Regions from separate parts of the Terrabacter aeriphilus genome, predicted to be linked through region 1. Evidence: riboswitches for the same ligand, from Rfam matches in the RefSeq annotation. Region 1 holds a riboswitch; each other region holds the start of a gene.
The links. A riboswitch is a leader RNA that binds a small molecule or an ion and turns the genes downstream of it on or off. The one in region 1 is predicted to bind cyclic di-AMP.
Positions count from the first base shown of each region.

Region 1 (3,199 bases):
ATGCGGATGCTCTCGAAGGCCGTGGACACAGGCCTGCTCCTCACTGTCGCGGACGACGGTCGAACGGGTGGTCACTCACGTGATGAGGCCCACCGGACTGGTAGAGCCTTCAACCACCTACCCGAAAGACAAGTCCGGGCCGTCGCCCCGCATTCCTCGGCGCCCGTGTGGCGAGCACCACGCCGCCGTGTGCCGGGTGCGTCCGGGCGCGACGAAGGGGAGGACGCCAGTGGCATCCTCCCCTTCGCGGAACGCGTGAGACCGGGTCAGAACGCGTGGGACCGCGTCAGACCCCCGTGGGTCACGGCGCGTAGATGTAGCGCATGCCGCCCTGGTCGGTCAGCGTGCGGGTGTTGTAGTTGTACGCACCGGCGAGGGCGTTCATCTCGACGATGGTCACCTCGTTGCCGTTGACGGCCGTCACCCAGCCGACGTGGCCGACGCTCGAGGAGCCGTGGACGCCGGGCTGCATGACGAGGATGGAGCGCGCGCGCGGCGTGCCGCTCACGGTGTAGCCGGCGCTCGCGGCGCCCGAGGCCCAGGCCATGGCGTTCCCGGCCCAGCCGCCGGGGTAGTAGCCCTCGGACTGGTACCACTTGTTGAGGGCGCCCCACGTGCACTGGCCACGGGTGGCCCAGTTGCGCGAGGAGTGCGAGCCCGAGGAGGCGCTCGGCGTGTAGTCGTTGCTGCTCGACTTCGACGACGACGTGCTCTTCGTCAGGCTGCGACGCGTCAGGTCGCGCGAGGCGCGCTGCGAGGCCTCGCGCTCGGCCGCGGCCTTCTGCGCGGCCTTCTTCGCAGCCTTCGCGGCCTTGGCGGCCGCGCGCTGCTCCTTGACCTGGACGTCCTCGATGACGCGCACCTTGGTGGGCGTGCGCTTGGCGATCGCCTGCTGCACGGCCGGCGCGAAGCCGATCTTCGACAGGGCGCTCGGCGCGGTGGTCGTGGCGGCTGCGGCGGCCGGGCCGACCGCGGCCGGGGCTGCCTCGACGCCGGCGGCGGCGACGGCGCCGTTCGCCGACGAGACGGTGTCGGCGCTCGCGGGGTTCGCGAAGGTGGCGACGAGCCCACCGGTGGCGGCGACGACGGCCGCGCCCTTCATCGCCGGCTGGGCCGACTCGCGGGCGAGGAGCTTGAGTTCGTTGAGTGGGTTGTGACGGCCCGGCGCACGGTGGCGCCCGCGGGTGGTCTCGTGGTTCACGGGTTCTACCTCTCCGCGCCTACGAAGTTAGCTGTCGGGTTCGGGCGGAAAGGTGCCCGGTCCGTGGCCGGGAAGCGAACGAGTCGCGGCCCGGTGGAAGGACTTCACCCCAAGGGCGTCCGAAGTCGTTGCGCCGGACGCCCGGAGAAACGTGTGGTTCCTCCGCTCCTGTCACAAGGTCTGTGCTCTCCCGGAAGGCGGTGACAGGACTAGGCGGTCCGCCTCACGAGAGTCCGACCGGTGGCCGGACTCCCGGAACTGTAGACGAATCAACTGGCAAAAGTCACGCCAAGGTAACGGTGCCGCGCCGTGCTCAGCCGCGATTGTCGGCTTTGAGGTACTTGACCAGCCCTTTACCTTCGCCAGGACCGCCCGGGAATGAGACGCACGTCACAGAGGCGTGGCGCGGGGGTGGGCTTGTCAGGCGCCCGACGTGAGGTGGCCGAAGACGATGACGTTGTCGCGGTACTCGTTGCGCGCGTCGGTGGGGCCGCCGCACGTGACGAGCCGGATCTCCGAGCGGGTGAAGTCGCCCCTGTAGACGGCCTCGGTCGGGAAGCTCGACTTGCGGTAGCTGGCCACCCGGTCGACCGTGAACGTCAGGTGCGTGCCGTCCTGGCGCGACACCTTCACGACGTCGCCTGCCTTGACCTTGCCGAGCTCGGCGAAGATGCCGGGCACGCCCGACGGGGTGTCGACGTGGGCCGCGACGACCGCCGGCCCGAGCTGGCCCGGGGTCGGCCCGTCGTCGTAGAGCCCGACCTCCTGGGCGGTTCCGGGCACCGAGATGGTTCCGTCGCCCTGCACGTGGAGCGGCACGAAGTCGCTCGAGCGCAAGCCGATCGACGGGATCTCGATCGACGTCAGGGCGGACGCCTCGAGGAAGGGCCCGATGCCGGTCCCGCCCGCCGGCGTCCCGCCCTGACCGGGGGTCGCCGACGGGCCGGAGGTCCCCGTGCCCGGCGTGCGGGCCGTGCTCGGGGTCGTCGCGGTGCTCTTGGTCGTCGGAGTGGTCGGCGTCGCGGTGGGCGCCGTGCTCGTCATGGTGCTCGTCGTCGGGACGCCGGCCGCCGCGGGCTGCGGCGGTCCGGACGTCCCGCGGAGCCCGAGCACGAGAGCGACGACCCCGACGACGAGCAGGATCACGGTCGCGGCGGCCGCCACCCCGGCCGCACCACGGGAGGTGGTGCGACGGGGCGTCGGCTCGGTGTGCTCAGGCATGGTGGATCCGGCCGATCAGGCGCGCGACCGCGCGCGACGGGCCGCGAAGACGCCGGAGCCGAGGGCCGCGACGAGCGCGCCGCCACCGACGAGGAGGAGGGCGTCGTTCGTGCCGCCGCTCTTCAGGGTGTCGGTGGGCAGGCCGCCACCGGTGTGCATGCCGCCGGCCGGGGCGACGCGCAGGGCGCCGCAGAGGGCCGGGTCGGTGGCCTCGGTGGGCAGCTTCGGGTCGAGGTCGCTCTTGGTGTCGCCGGAGTACTTGCCGTCGTGGTTGTGGTCGACACCGTGGATGACGACGACGGACTGGCCGGCCGAGATGGCCGTCGCGACCGCGTCGGAGACCTTGATGCTGCCGCGCTGGTAGGTCAGCTTGCCGCCGGGCGCGGTGTCGAAGCGGTCGATCGCGAGACCCGACTTGGGGCTCGTGTCGCCGGTCTTCGTCAGCGAGACGACGATGTCGCCGTAGGCCGGTCCGCCCTCGGTGGTGTTGAGGTGCCCGTCGCCGTTCTTGTCGTCGGACAGGACCGGGCACTCGTGGCGGGCCTCGGCCCCGAAGTGGATGTGGGCGGCGTGCGGGTTGTCGGGCAGCAGGCCGTTGGCGGCCATGGTCACGGTGATCCGGTTGCCGTCGACCTCGACCATCGCGGTGCCGCTCCCGGCGACGTCGCTGCCGGCGACCGGCTTGAGGTTGGCGCTGACCCAGGCGTCGGCCGCGAAGGCCGGCCCGACGCTGAGGGCCATGGCGGCGCCGGCCGCGAGGGTGGCGCCGGCGATCCG
Region 1 is NZ_BAABIW010000027.1:20,345-23,543, forward strand. Features, by position in the region: gene ABD979_RS18475 (alkene reductase) at 1-29, opposite strand, end outside; gene ABD979_RS18480 (CHAP domain-containing protein) at 302-1,201, opposite strand; cyclic di-AMP (ydaO/yuaA leader) riboswitch at 1,206-1,398, opposite strand; gene ABD979_RS18485 (sortase domain-containing protein) at 1,622-2,422, opposite strand; gene ABD979_RS18490 (CHRD domain-containing protein) at 2,438-3,199, opposite strand, start outside.

Region 2 (3,199 bases), on a different contig from region 1:
GTGCGGCTTCGACGCCTCGGCGTCGATCGACTCGGACGGGACCATCGCGTCCTACGCGTGGGACTTCGGTGACAGCAGCACGGGCACGGGCAAGACGCCCTCGCACCCGTATGCCGCATCGGGGACCTACTCCGTCACGCTGACGGTGACCGACGACAAGGGCCTCACCGGCACGCTGACGAAGGACGTCGTCGTGACGCTGCCCTCGAGCAGCACGACGTTCGTCGGGGCGAACCACTCGGCTCCCGGCGCGGCCAAGTTCAAGGCCGCGGCGGTGCCGATGGGGACCCAGGCCGGTGATCTGATGCTCCTGATGTTCTCGCGTCCGACGGTGGCCACCTTCTCGGGGCCGACCGGCGTGACCGGCTGGACCCAGGTGGCGACGGTTACCAACGGCTCGGTCACCTCGACCGTGTGGCGCAAGAGCGCCGACGCGGCGGACGTGGGCAAGACGGTGCGGTTCGACGACCCGAGCGCCTACCGGCTAGGCACGCTCGAGCTCGCCGTCTACCGCGGCGCGAACGCCACCAGCGTCCGTGCGGTGAGTGCCGTCGATGCAGGCCGGAACTCGCACACGACGCCCGAGATCGCAGTCTCTGCTGGTGACTGGGTCGTGTCGCACTGGGCCGGGCTGACCTCGGCGGTGTCGCCGTGGACCCTGCCCTCGGGCATGGTCCTGCGCGACCACCTCGAGGACCCGAGCGGTTCGTACCGCTACGAGTCGCTCACGGCCGACCCCGGCGCGGTCGTCACCTCTGACGGCACGCACGCCGGGGTGACCGCCACGACGGTCAACAAGTCCGACCGTGAGGTCATGTGGTCGATCGCCTTCGGGCAGTCGTGACCACGTGGTGCCGGGAGTGCCCGCGGCTGCGGGTGCTCCCGGCACCAGCACGTCCGCCGGCGGTCAGACGGCGAAGTTGACGTTCTTCAGCAGTGAGCCGTAGGCGGCGAACTCCGACGACGTCGTGAGGGCCCACGAGCAGTTGAGGTTGTTCTTGTTCGTCGGCGGGCGGTTGAAGTAGTAGACCGCCGCGAACCAGCTCTCGTTGGCGATGATGTAGTTCTTCGCGTTCGTCAGCCAGGTGGCGCGACGGGCGTCCTTGGTGACGCCGAACTCCGGCAGGGCGACCAGCTTGCCGCGTGGCTTCGCGAAGGCGAGGACGGGATCGACGAGCGTCTTGAGCTCGACCCAGGCGCCCTTGCCCTCTCCGCACGAGCTCCAGTTGTATGCGTCCGCCCCGACGACGTCGACGTACGCGTCGCCCGGGTACCAGTTCGCGGCGTACGCGCGGTCTGACGGCTTGGTGCGGTAGGACCAAGCCGTCAGCTGGAGGGTGAACTTGACGTTGGTGACGCCCTGCTGCCGGAAGATCGTGACGACCCGGGCAAACGCTGCGCGGTACTCGGCCGGGGTGCCGAGCGAGGACTTCGCCAGGACCTCCGGCTCGTGGCCGAACGCCAGGAGCGTGAGGCCGCTCCGGGCCTTGATCGTCGTCGCCCAACGGACGATATTGGCGTACAGCGCCGAGCCGGACTTGGCGTTGGCGACGGTCCTCCAGTTCGCCGACGTGTTGGCCGTCACCATCCGGCCGGTGGGGACCGAGCCCTCGAAGGTGCCGTACTTGTGAATGCCGACCGCCGTGCCGGTCTTGGACTGCATCGTCGCGGTGTCGCCGGCGGCTCCCGCGTAGATCTTGCCGCCGGGCAGTGCGGTCGCCGTGGCGGCCTGCGCCGGCACGGCGAGGGTGGCCACGAGCGAGCCGGCCGCGGCGAGGCCGAGGGCGGCGAGGGTGAAGCGGTGGGGGGATCTGCGCGCGGGCAGGGCGAAGCGAGGGGTGGTGCGCATGTCTGCTCCAGGTCTCCTAGGCTGCCGACCGGGTTAGCTGACGGGTTCGGGCCGGATGGCGCCCTACAGGAGGAGGCTCCTGATTCACCCCGAGGGAACGGTGGGTCCCCGGCTCCCGGGAGGCCTCGAGGGCTCCGGGATTAGGCGATGTGTGTGAAGGCGAACGGAACCCTAGCGGACCCCTGCACACGGGGACAGGTCACGACAGGTCCGATGGGAACGGGCAGATGACACCAATCCGGACGATCCGGTCAGGACCCACGGACCGTCCGCACCCCCGTTCCTGAGCACGCGCGCGTGCTCAGGAACGCTGTGAGAGCGGACCCGTGCCAGGTGTGACGCGGATCACACCGTTTTCCCGTCATGGTCGTGTCAGTGGGCTGCGTCGCCCGCTTCGGTGACGCGTGCCCGAGCCTCGGAACCGGACTCGGAGATGGACTCAGAGATGGACTCGGAGGTGGACCCGGGTGCGGCGTGGGGCACGGCGGTCGAGCGGTGCGCGAGCCGGCCGGAGAAGGCGGGCAGGCCGTGGCGGCGCCGGGCGGCGAACCACACCGGCGGCCCGACGAGCAGGGCCAGGAGCAGGACGATCCCGGTGGCCGTGTTGGGCACGCCGAGCAGCTTGAGGGCCGAGGCGAGCAGCACGAAGGCGAGCGCCCGGCGCACGAGGCCGCCCGGGGCACGCGCCGAGAGCTGGGCGCCGATCCAGACGCCGGGGATCGAGCCGAGCAGGAGCGAGAGCGTCAGGTCGAGGTGGAAGTCGCCGAGCAGCATGTGCCCGATGGCGGCGGAGGCCACGAGCGGCACGGCCTGGAGCAGGTCGGTGCCGACGAGCTCACTCGCCTTGAGGCTGGGGTAGATCGCCATGAGCGCGATGATGATGAGCGAGCCCGACCCCACGGAGGTCATGCCGACGACGATGCCGCCGACCGCGCCCACGAGCACGGTCTGCCAGATGCGGACCCGCACGGTGGGCGGGCCGGGCGGCAGGGGCGCGGCGCTGCCGTCGAGTCGGCGCGCCCGCTCGAGCAGGCGCAGGTAGGCCCGCACGATGAGTCCGGCCGAGGCCAGCAGCAGGGCCACCCCGAGGGCGACCTGCAGCCAGTGCTGGGCGGCCGCGCCGGAGCCGAGGCGGTTGAGGATGAGCACGCCGACGAAGGCGCTCGGGATCGACCCGATGCAGAGCCACTTGACGAGCGCGAGGTTCACCGTGCCCCGGCGGAGGTGCACCATCGACCCGACGGGCTTCATCACCGCGGCCGCGACGAGGTCGCTCGAGACGGCCGTGAGCGGCGGCACGCCGAAGAAGAGCACGAGCATCGGCGTCATGAGGGCGCCACCGCCCATGCC
Region 2 is NZ_BAABIW010000009.1:173,400-176,598, forward strand. Features, by position in the region: gene ABD979_RS05875 (PKD domain-containing protein) at 1-844, shown strand, start outside; gene ABD979_RS05880 (glycosyl hydrolase) at 908-1,849, opposite strand; cyclic di-AMP (ydaO/yuaA leader) riboswitch at 1,856-2,006, opposite strand; gene ABD979_RS05885 (sulfite exporter TauE/SafE family protein) at 2,222-3,199, opposite strand, start outside.
Region 2: linked by a shared signal. The riboswitch ahead of ABD979_RS05880 (glycosyl hydrolase) and the one ahead of ABD979_RS18480 (CHAP domain-containing protein) in region 1 are both predicted to bind cyclic di-AMP.

Region 3 (3,199 bases), on a different contig from region 1:
CGCCGTGGGCGGGGCGGGCGTGCGCGCGCGGCGCCCGAGGCTCCCTGATTCTGAGAAGGTATGACCGTGACGGACCTGATCGACACCACCGAGATGTACCTGCGCACGATCTACGAGCTCGAGGAGGAGGGGATCGTGCCGCTGCGCGCGCGCATCGCCGAGCGCCTCGGCCACTCGGGCCCGACCGTGTCGCAGACGGTGGCCCGTATGGAGCGCGACGGCCTCGTGGCCGTGTCGGGCGACCGGCACCTCGAGCTGTCCGACCACGGCCGGCTGCTCGCCACCCGGGTCATGCGCAAGCACCGGCTCGCCGAGCGCCTCCTCGTCGACGTCATCGGCCTCGAGTGGGAGTACGCGCACGACGAGGCGTGCCGCTGGGAGCACGTCATGTCGGAGAAGGTCGAGCGCAAGATCCTCGGCCTCATCGGCGAGGGGCTCGAGTCGCCCTACGGCAACCCGATCCCCGGCCTCGACGAGCTCGGCGTGCGCCAGGACGAGGACTTCCTCACCGGCCTGCGCACCCTGACCGCGGCCGTCGGCGACGCCCCGTCGGTCGTGACGATCCGCCGCATCGGCGAGCCCGTGCAGGTCGATCCCGAGGCCCTGGCGCTGCTGACGAGCGCCGGCGTCGTGCCTGGAGCCCGCGTCGAGGTGGTGCGCGACGGCTCGCGCGTCGTGGCCGTGCGTGAGGGCAGCGAGCCCTCGACCGGTGTCTCGCTGCCGGCGGACGTCGCGGTCCACGTCTTCTGCCAGGCCGCCTGAGCCTCGGCCGGACCGGCCGCCGAGGGGGCGCTGCACCCGCGCCCCACCCGCTCGCGACCCGCCCGGGAGACCTGTGGACGGAAAGTGACAGGACCGTGACCATTGGGTACGGTTGGCGGGCTTGCTCTCCCCGTCGAGTGGGCGCCCCGGGTCGGACCGCCGAGTCCTGCCATCGACCAGGGGCCCAGTTCGAACACCAATGGCAGGAGCGGGGGACCCACCGTTCTCCGGGCGTCGTGAGACGCCCTCGGGGTGAAGCCCTCCACGGACCGTTGCCGGTCCGAGCGAAGGCCGGGTAGTACCTCAAGCCCGAACCCGACAGCTCACCTCGTAGGCGTCGAGAGGTCAATCTGTGGCTCAGAACGTTCCCGGGCGTCATCGCGCCCCCGGTCGCTTCAACGCGATCTCCGAGCTGAAGACGATCGCCCGGGAGTCGGCGCAGCCCGCCGTCAAGGGTGCGGCGATCGTGGCCGCCTCGGGTGGCCTCGTCGCGACGTTCGCCAACCCGGCCAGCGCCAGCGCCGCCGACGGCTCGAACAGCCCCGTGGCCGGCGTCAGCGTCTCCGGTGCCGCGGCCGTCGGCCCGGCCGCCGGCACGGTCACCGCCCCCAGCGCCCTGTCCGCGATCGGCTACGCCAAGCCGGCCCTCAAGGCCAAGGTCAAGCCGGTCGTCATCGAGGACGTCAAGGTCAAGCGCGAGCGCGCGCAGGCCAAGGCCGAGAAGGCCGCCGCCGAGCGTGCGGCCGAGCGCGCCGCCGCCCGCGAGGCCGCGGCCTCCCGCGACACGAGCTCGTCCAGCTCGTCCTCGTCCAGCTCGAGCTCCTCCAGCTCCAGCTCGCGGGCCTCGCGCTCGTCGAGCCGCGCCGCGCTCAACGCCCCCGCGCCGAGCGCCTCGGGCATCGTCGGCATCGCGCAGGCCTACTCCGGCGTTCCCTACGTCTACGGCGGCACGACGCCCAACGGCTTCGACTGCTCGGGCTTCACCTCCTACGTCTACCGCCAGGCCGGCATCTCGATCCCGCGCACGGCCTCTGCGCAGGCCCGCGCCGCCACCCCGGTCAGCGACCCGCGCCCCGGCGACCTCGTCTTCTTCGGTTCCCCGATCTACCACGTGGGCATCTACGTCAGCCCCGGCCGGATGATCGACGCGCAGCGTCCCGGCACGACGACGGGCAACCACTCCATCTGGACGACGCCCTCGTCGTACGGCCGCATCTGAGCGGTCGCTCCACCAGGCCTTCGCGCTGCGCCCCCACCGGTGACCGGTGGGGGCGCAGCGCTGTGTGGGCCGCGAAACGGTGCGTGGTTGACTGAGTCGATGACCGACCAGCCTGCTGCCGAGTCCACGACCGTCATCGAGCTCGACCTCTGGGGCGACCTCACCTGCCCGTACTCGTGGATCGTCAAGCGGCGCGTCGAGGCCGCGGTGCACGGCTTCGAGCGGCCCAGTGACGTCACGGTGCGGCTCCGGTCGTTCGAGCTCGACCCCGACGTGGCGGTGGGTGGGGGCGTGCCCGTGCGCGAGCACCTCTCGGTGCGCCATGGTGGCGACGCCGGGGCCGGGCACCTGATGAACGCCCGGGCGAGCGAGCTCGCCGAGGCCGACGACCTCGTCTTCGACTGGGACCGCGCCGTGCGCGCGAACACCTTCGACGCGCACCGGCTGTGCGCCCTCGCGGGCGAGATGGGTGGCCCGGCCCTCCGGGGCGCCGCGACCGAGCGCTTCCACGCCGCACACTTCGGCGAGGGGCTCGCCCTCGACGACCACGAGGTGCTGCAGCGCCTGGCCGCGGAGTGCGGCCTCGACGAGCGACGGGTCTCCGCCGTGCTCGCCTCGGACGAGTACGCCGACCATGTGCGCGCCGACGAGCAGCAGGCGAGGTCGCTCGGCGTCACCGCGACTCCGTTCATGATCGCGAACGGGTATGCGGCCGTGACCGGTGCGCGGCCCACCGACGACTACCTCGCGCTGCTGCGCGGCGTCGCCACGCAGAGCGTCTGACACCTCCCCACCGCGGGTGGGGCCCGGTCGCGCGGAGCGGGCCCGGCGGCATACGTGATCGGCCTGGCGGACGGCGTCAGGAGGGGCGGTCGGCGGGCGCGCGCCCGAACGACACGGCCTCGCGCACCGTCGGGGAGGCGTCGTCGCGCAGCTGGCGGTCGGGGCGGACGCCGAGGGCGTCGTTGACGAGCGAGAACGCGCGCCGCAGCGCGACGAACGCCGTGATCGCGAAGATCTGCCGGTCGTCGAACCCGGCGGCGCGCAACGGCTCGAGGTCCTCGGCGGTCGTCGCGTTGGCGTCGCGCGTGACGGCGCGCGCCCAGGCGGCGAGGGCGGCGTCGGCGGGCTCGAGGCCCGCGTCGTCGTGGTGCAGGACCGAGCCCGCGACGGCGTCGCCGGCCTCGGTGGCGAGCCGGCCGCCCCACGCGAGGGCGC
Region 3 is NZ_BAABIW010000009.1:82,835-86,033, forward strand. Features, by position in the region: gene ABD979_RS05485 (MFS transporter) at 1-48, shown strand, start outside; gene ABD979_RS05490 (iron-dependent transcriptional repressor DtxR) at 67-762, shown strand; cyclic di-AMP (ydaO/yuaA leader) riboswitch at 934-1,114, shown strand; gene ABD979_RS05495 (C40 family peptidase) at 1,115-1,981, shown strand; gene ABD979_RS05500 (DsbA family oxidoreductase) at 2,081-2,764, shown strand; gene ABD979_RS05505 (carboxymuconolactone decarboxylase family protein) at 2,841-3,199, opposite strand, start outside.
Region 3: linked by a shared signal. The riboswitch ahead of ABD979_RS05495 (C40 family peptidase) and the one ahead of ABD979_RS18480 (CHAP domain-containing protein) in region 1 are both predicted to bind cyclic di-AMP.

Region 4 (3,199 bases), on a different contig from region 1:
TGACGCGCGCGTGGCTAGCGTCGTCGACGCCGACGTCATGGGGCCGCGCCCCTACGTCGTCACCCGCTACGTGCCGGGGCCCGCGCTCGACGAGGTCGTCGAGGACCACGGGCCGATGGAGCCGGCCGACCTGCTGCGCCTCGCGCGCGGCAGCGCCGAGGCGATCCGGGCCATCCACGCCTGCGGCGTCGTGCACCGCGACATCAAGCCCGGCAACGTGCTGCTCGAGGACGGCGACCCCGTCCTCATCGACTTCGGCATCGCCCACCTGCAGGACGACGTGCGCCACACCGTCGGCGGCCTCGTCATGGGCACGCCCGGCTACCTCTCCCCGGAGCTCGTGGAGGGTGCCGCCATCACCGACGCCACCGACTGGTGGGGCTGGGCCGCCACGATCACGTATGCCGCGTCGGGCCGTCCGCCCTTCGGGCGCGGTCGCATGGACGCCGTCCTCGCCCGCGTGCGGGCCGGGGAGGTCGACCTCGAGGGGGTCGACCCGCGCCTCGTGCCCCTCCTGCGGGCCTCGCTCTCGCCGGACCCCCGCCGGCGCCCGCACGCCGACGAGGTCATCGACGCCCTGGAGCTCTACGCGGCCGGGCGGGCCGCGACGGTGCCCACCCCGAGCGGCGGGCCGTGGGACGACGGGCGCCTCACCGAGGCCTCGCCCGGCGACACGCAGGTCGTGCAGGGCGGCAGCACCGCCGTGCTGCCCCCGGTGCCCGCCGACATGCCGCGGACGACGTCGCGGGCGGACGACGCCGACGCCGACGCGTCGCGGTGGGCCCCGCCCGTGGGACGGGGGCGGGGCACCTCACGGCAGGAGCCGGCATACGAAACCCGTGACGATCACGGTGACGAGGGCCACGACGACTGGGACGGGTCCGACGGCGAGTGGCAGGGCGAGGAGCCGGCAGGGCGCGAGGGCGACCCCCGGATCGGGCTGCCGATGCGCACCGGGCTGCTCGCGGCCGTCGCGGTGGCGTGGGTGGGCGCGCTGATGGCCTGGCCGGGTGCCGCGATCGTCGCCGTGACCGTGCTCTCGGCGTTCGCGCGGGCGACCGACCGGTCGGTGACCGCGCTCGTGCTGCGGCGCTACGACTACGGGCGGCGGCGCAGCGACGTGCCGTTCGCGGTGGTGTCGAGTCCGTGGCACTTCGTGCTCGGGGTCGTCGCGACCGTCGTCGGCCTCGTGCTGCCCGCGGCCGTGGCGCTCGCCGGCATCTTCGCGACGGCGCTGCTGCTGACGGGCACGCAGGGGGGCGACCTCGGCCCGGGCACGCCGCTCACGCTCGGGGTCGGCGGCGCGCTCGGCCTGCTCATGCTCTGGTGGGGTCCCGGCGGGGCCTCGCTGCGGCGCGGCTCGCGCTCCATCGCCCGCGCCATCGTGCCGACCGGCCTCGCCACGCAGGTCGTGGCCGCGGTGCTCGCGGTCTTCGGCGCGGTGGCCGCGCTGCTCGCGCTGAAGGAGGGTGCGAGCCTCAGCTGGCTGCCCTTCAGCAGCAGCCCGTTCGGCTTCTGAGGCACCCCGCCCCACCTCTGTCACGAGCGTGCCGCCCGTGCGTGCGCTGTGGGCGGTCTGTGCACCTGCCATCCGGAGGTGAAGGGAACGTCAAGGAACGATCACGAAAGTGTCTCGGCGCGCCTTGTCAGGGAGCCCGTTCCTCACGTACCGTCAGTGCTCGCGTCCGGCTCCACCCGAGCGCTCCCACAACTTCACATGGACACCCACATCAATCCGTTCCCTGTGTGCGCCGAGCCTCGCCAGCCAGGGATGCAGCCCACGACCGTGGGCCGGGCGAGGACGGGGGACCCAGTGTGACCAGTCAGAGCCGGTGCCGAGGCACCCGTCGAAGAGGACGAGAGCTGGTCTAGGGGTGAAGCCGCGAGAGCGGCGGGGCAACCTGACGTCCCAACCCGACAGCTAACCCCGCAGGCGCGCGTCAGGAAGGAACACCCCTATGCAGTACATGTCCAAGCATGCTGCCGCCAAGCAGGTCTCGGTGAAGCAGCGCATCGCGGGAGTCGGAATCGCCGGCGCCGCCACCCTCGTCGGTGGCATCGCCACCGCCGGGTCGGCCAAGGCCGCCTCGGTCTGGGACCGCGTCGCCGCCTGCGAGTCGAGCGGCAACTGGCACATCAACACCGGCAACGGCTACTACGGCGGTCTGCAGTTCGTGCAGAGCACCTGGGTCGGCTACGGCGGCCGCGCGTACGCCTCGCGTGCCGACCTCGCCACCCGCGCCGAGCAGATCGCGGTCGCCCAGCGCGTGCTCGCCTCCCAGGGCCCCGGCGCCTGGCCCGTCTGCTCGCAGCGCGCCGGCTTGACCCGCTCGAACGGTGGCGCGACCAGCTCGCCCGTGTCGCGCTCGACCGTGCGCAAGCCCGTGGCGACGAAGAAGAAGGTCGTCAAGAAGAAGGTCGTCAAGAAGAAGACCTACGCCGCCAAGCCCAAGGCGACCAACACCTACACCGGCAAGGGCGCCAAGGTGACGGTCCACCGTGGCGACACGCTCGGCAAGATCGCCGCGAGCCACCACGTCCGGGGCGGCTGGAAGGCCCTCTGGAAGGCCAACTCCGCTCGGGTGCCGAACCCGAACCTCATCTTCGTCGGTCAGGTCCTGCGCCTGCCGTGAGTTCCTGATAGAACTGAGCCCGACGGCCCCGCGCGACCAACCCCTGGGTTGCGCGGGGCCGTCGTCCGTCCGGCGCAGGGCGTGGGCCTGACGGCCTTTTCCCGTATGCCGGCCCCCTCCGTTACGCTTTCGCCCGTCCGCGGTCGCGTGCCGGGGACCCGCTGGCGTGGCGCAATTGGTAGCGCACCTGTCTTGTAAACAGGCGGTTAGGGGTTCGAGTCCCCTCGCCAGCTCCATCTCTGCCCGCTCGCGGTCGACCAGTGGCCACGCACCGCCGTTGCCGGCTACCTTGCGGCGGACTGGGCCGACAAGCGGCTCTGGGCGCCCAGATCCTCGACGGTGTGAGGGATGAGGCCGGTACCCGGTGCCTTGAAGTGCAGGATGCGACCCTGATCCGGTTCGAGCTGCAGGAACGGTCCGCGACTGATGGCGTGGACGCTGGCCAACGGCAGGGCGCGGTCGCAGCGCACGATCGACTTGACGCGCTTGTCCCATCCGTTGCCGCATGACACGACGTCCTCCCGCGCCCACCTGATCGTGTGCTGGTCGAGGTATCCGCCCCTGGC
Region 4 is NZ_BAABIW010000006.1:573,768-576,966, forward strand. Features, by position in the region: gene ABD979_RS04960 (serine/threonine-protein kinase) at 1-1,519, shown strand, start outside; cyclic di-AMP (ydaO/yuaA leader) riboswitch at 1,803-1,930, shown strand; gene ABD979_RS04965 (transglycosylase family protein) at 1,959-2,633, shown strand; tRNA gene ABD979_RS04970 (tRNA-Thr) at 2,794-2,869, shown strand.
Region 4: linked by a shared signal. The riboswitch ahead of ABD979_RS04965 (transglycosylase family protein) and the one ahead of ABD979_RS18480 (CHAP domain-containing protein) in region 1 are both predicted to bind cyclic di-AMP.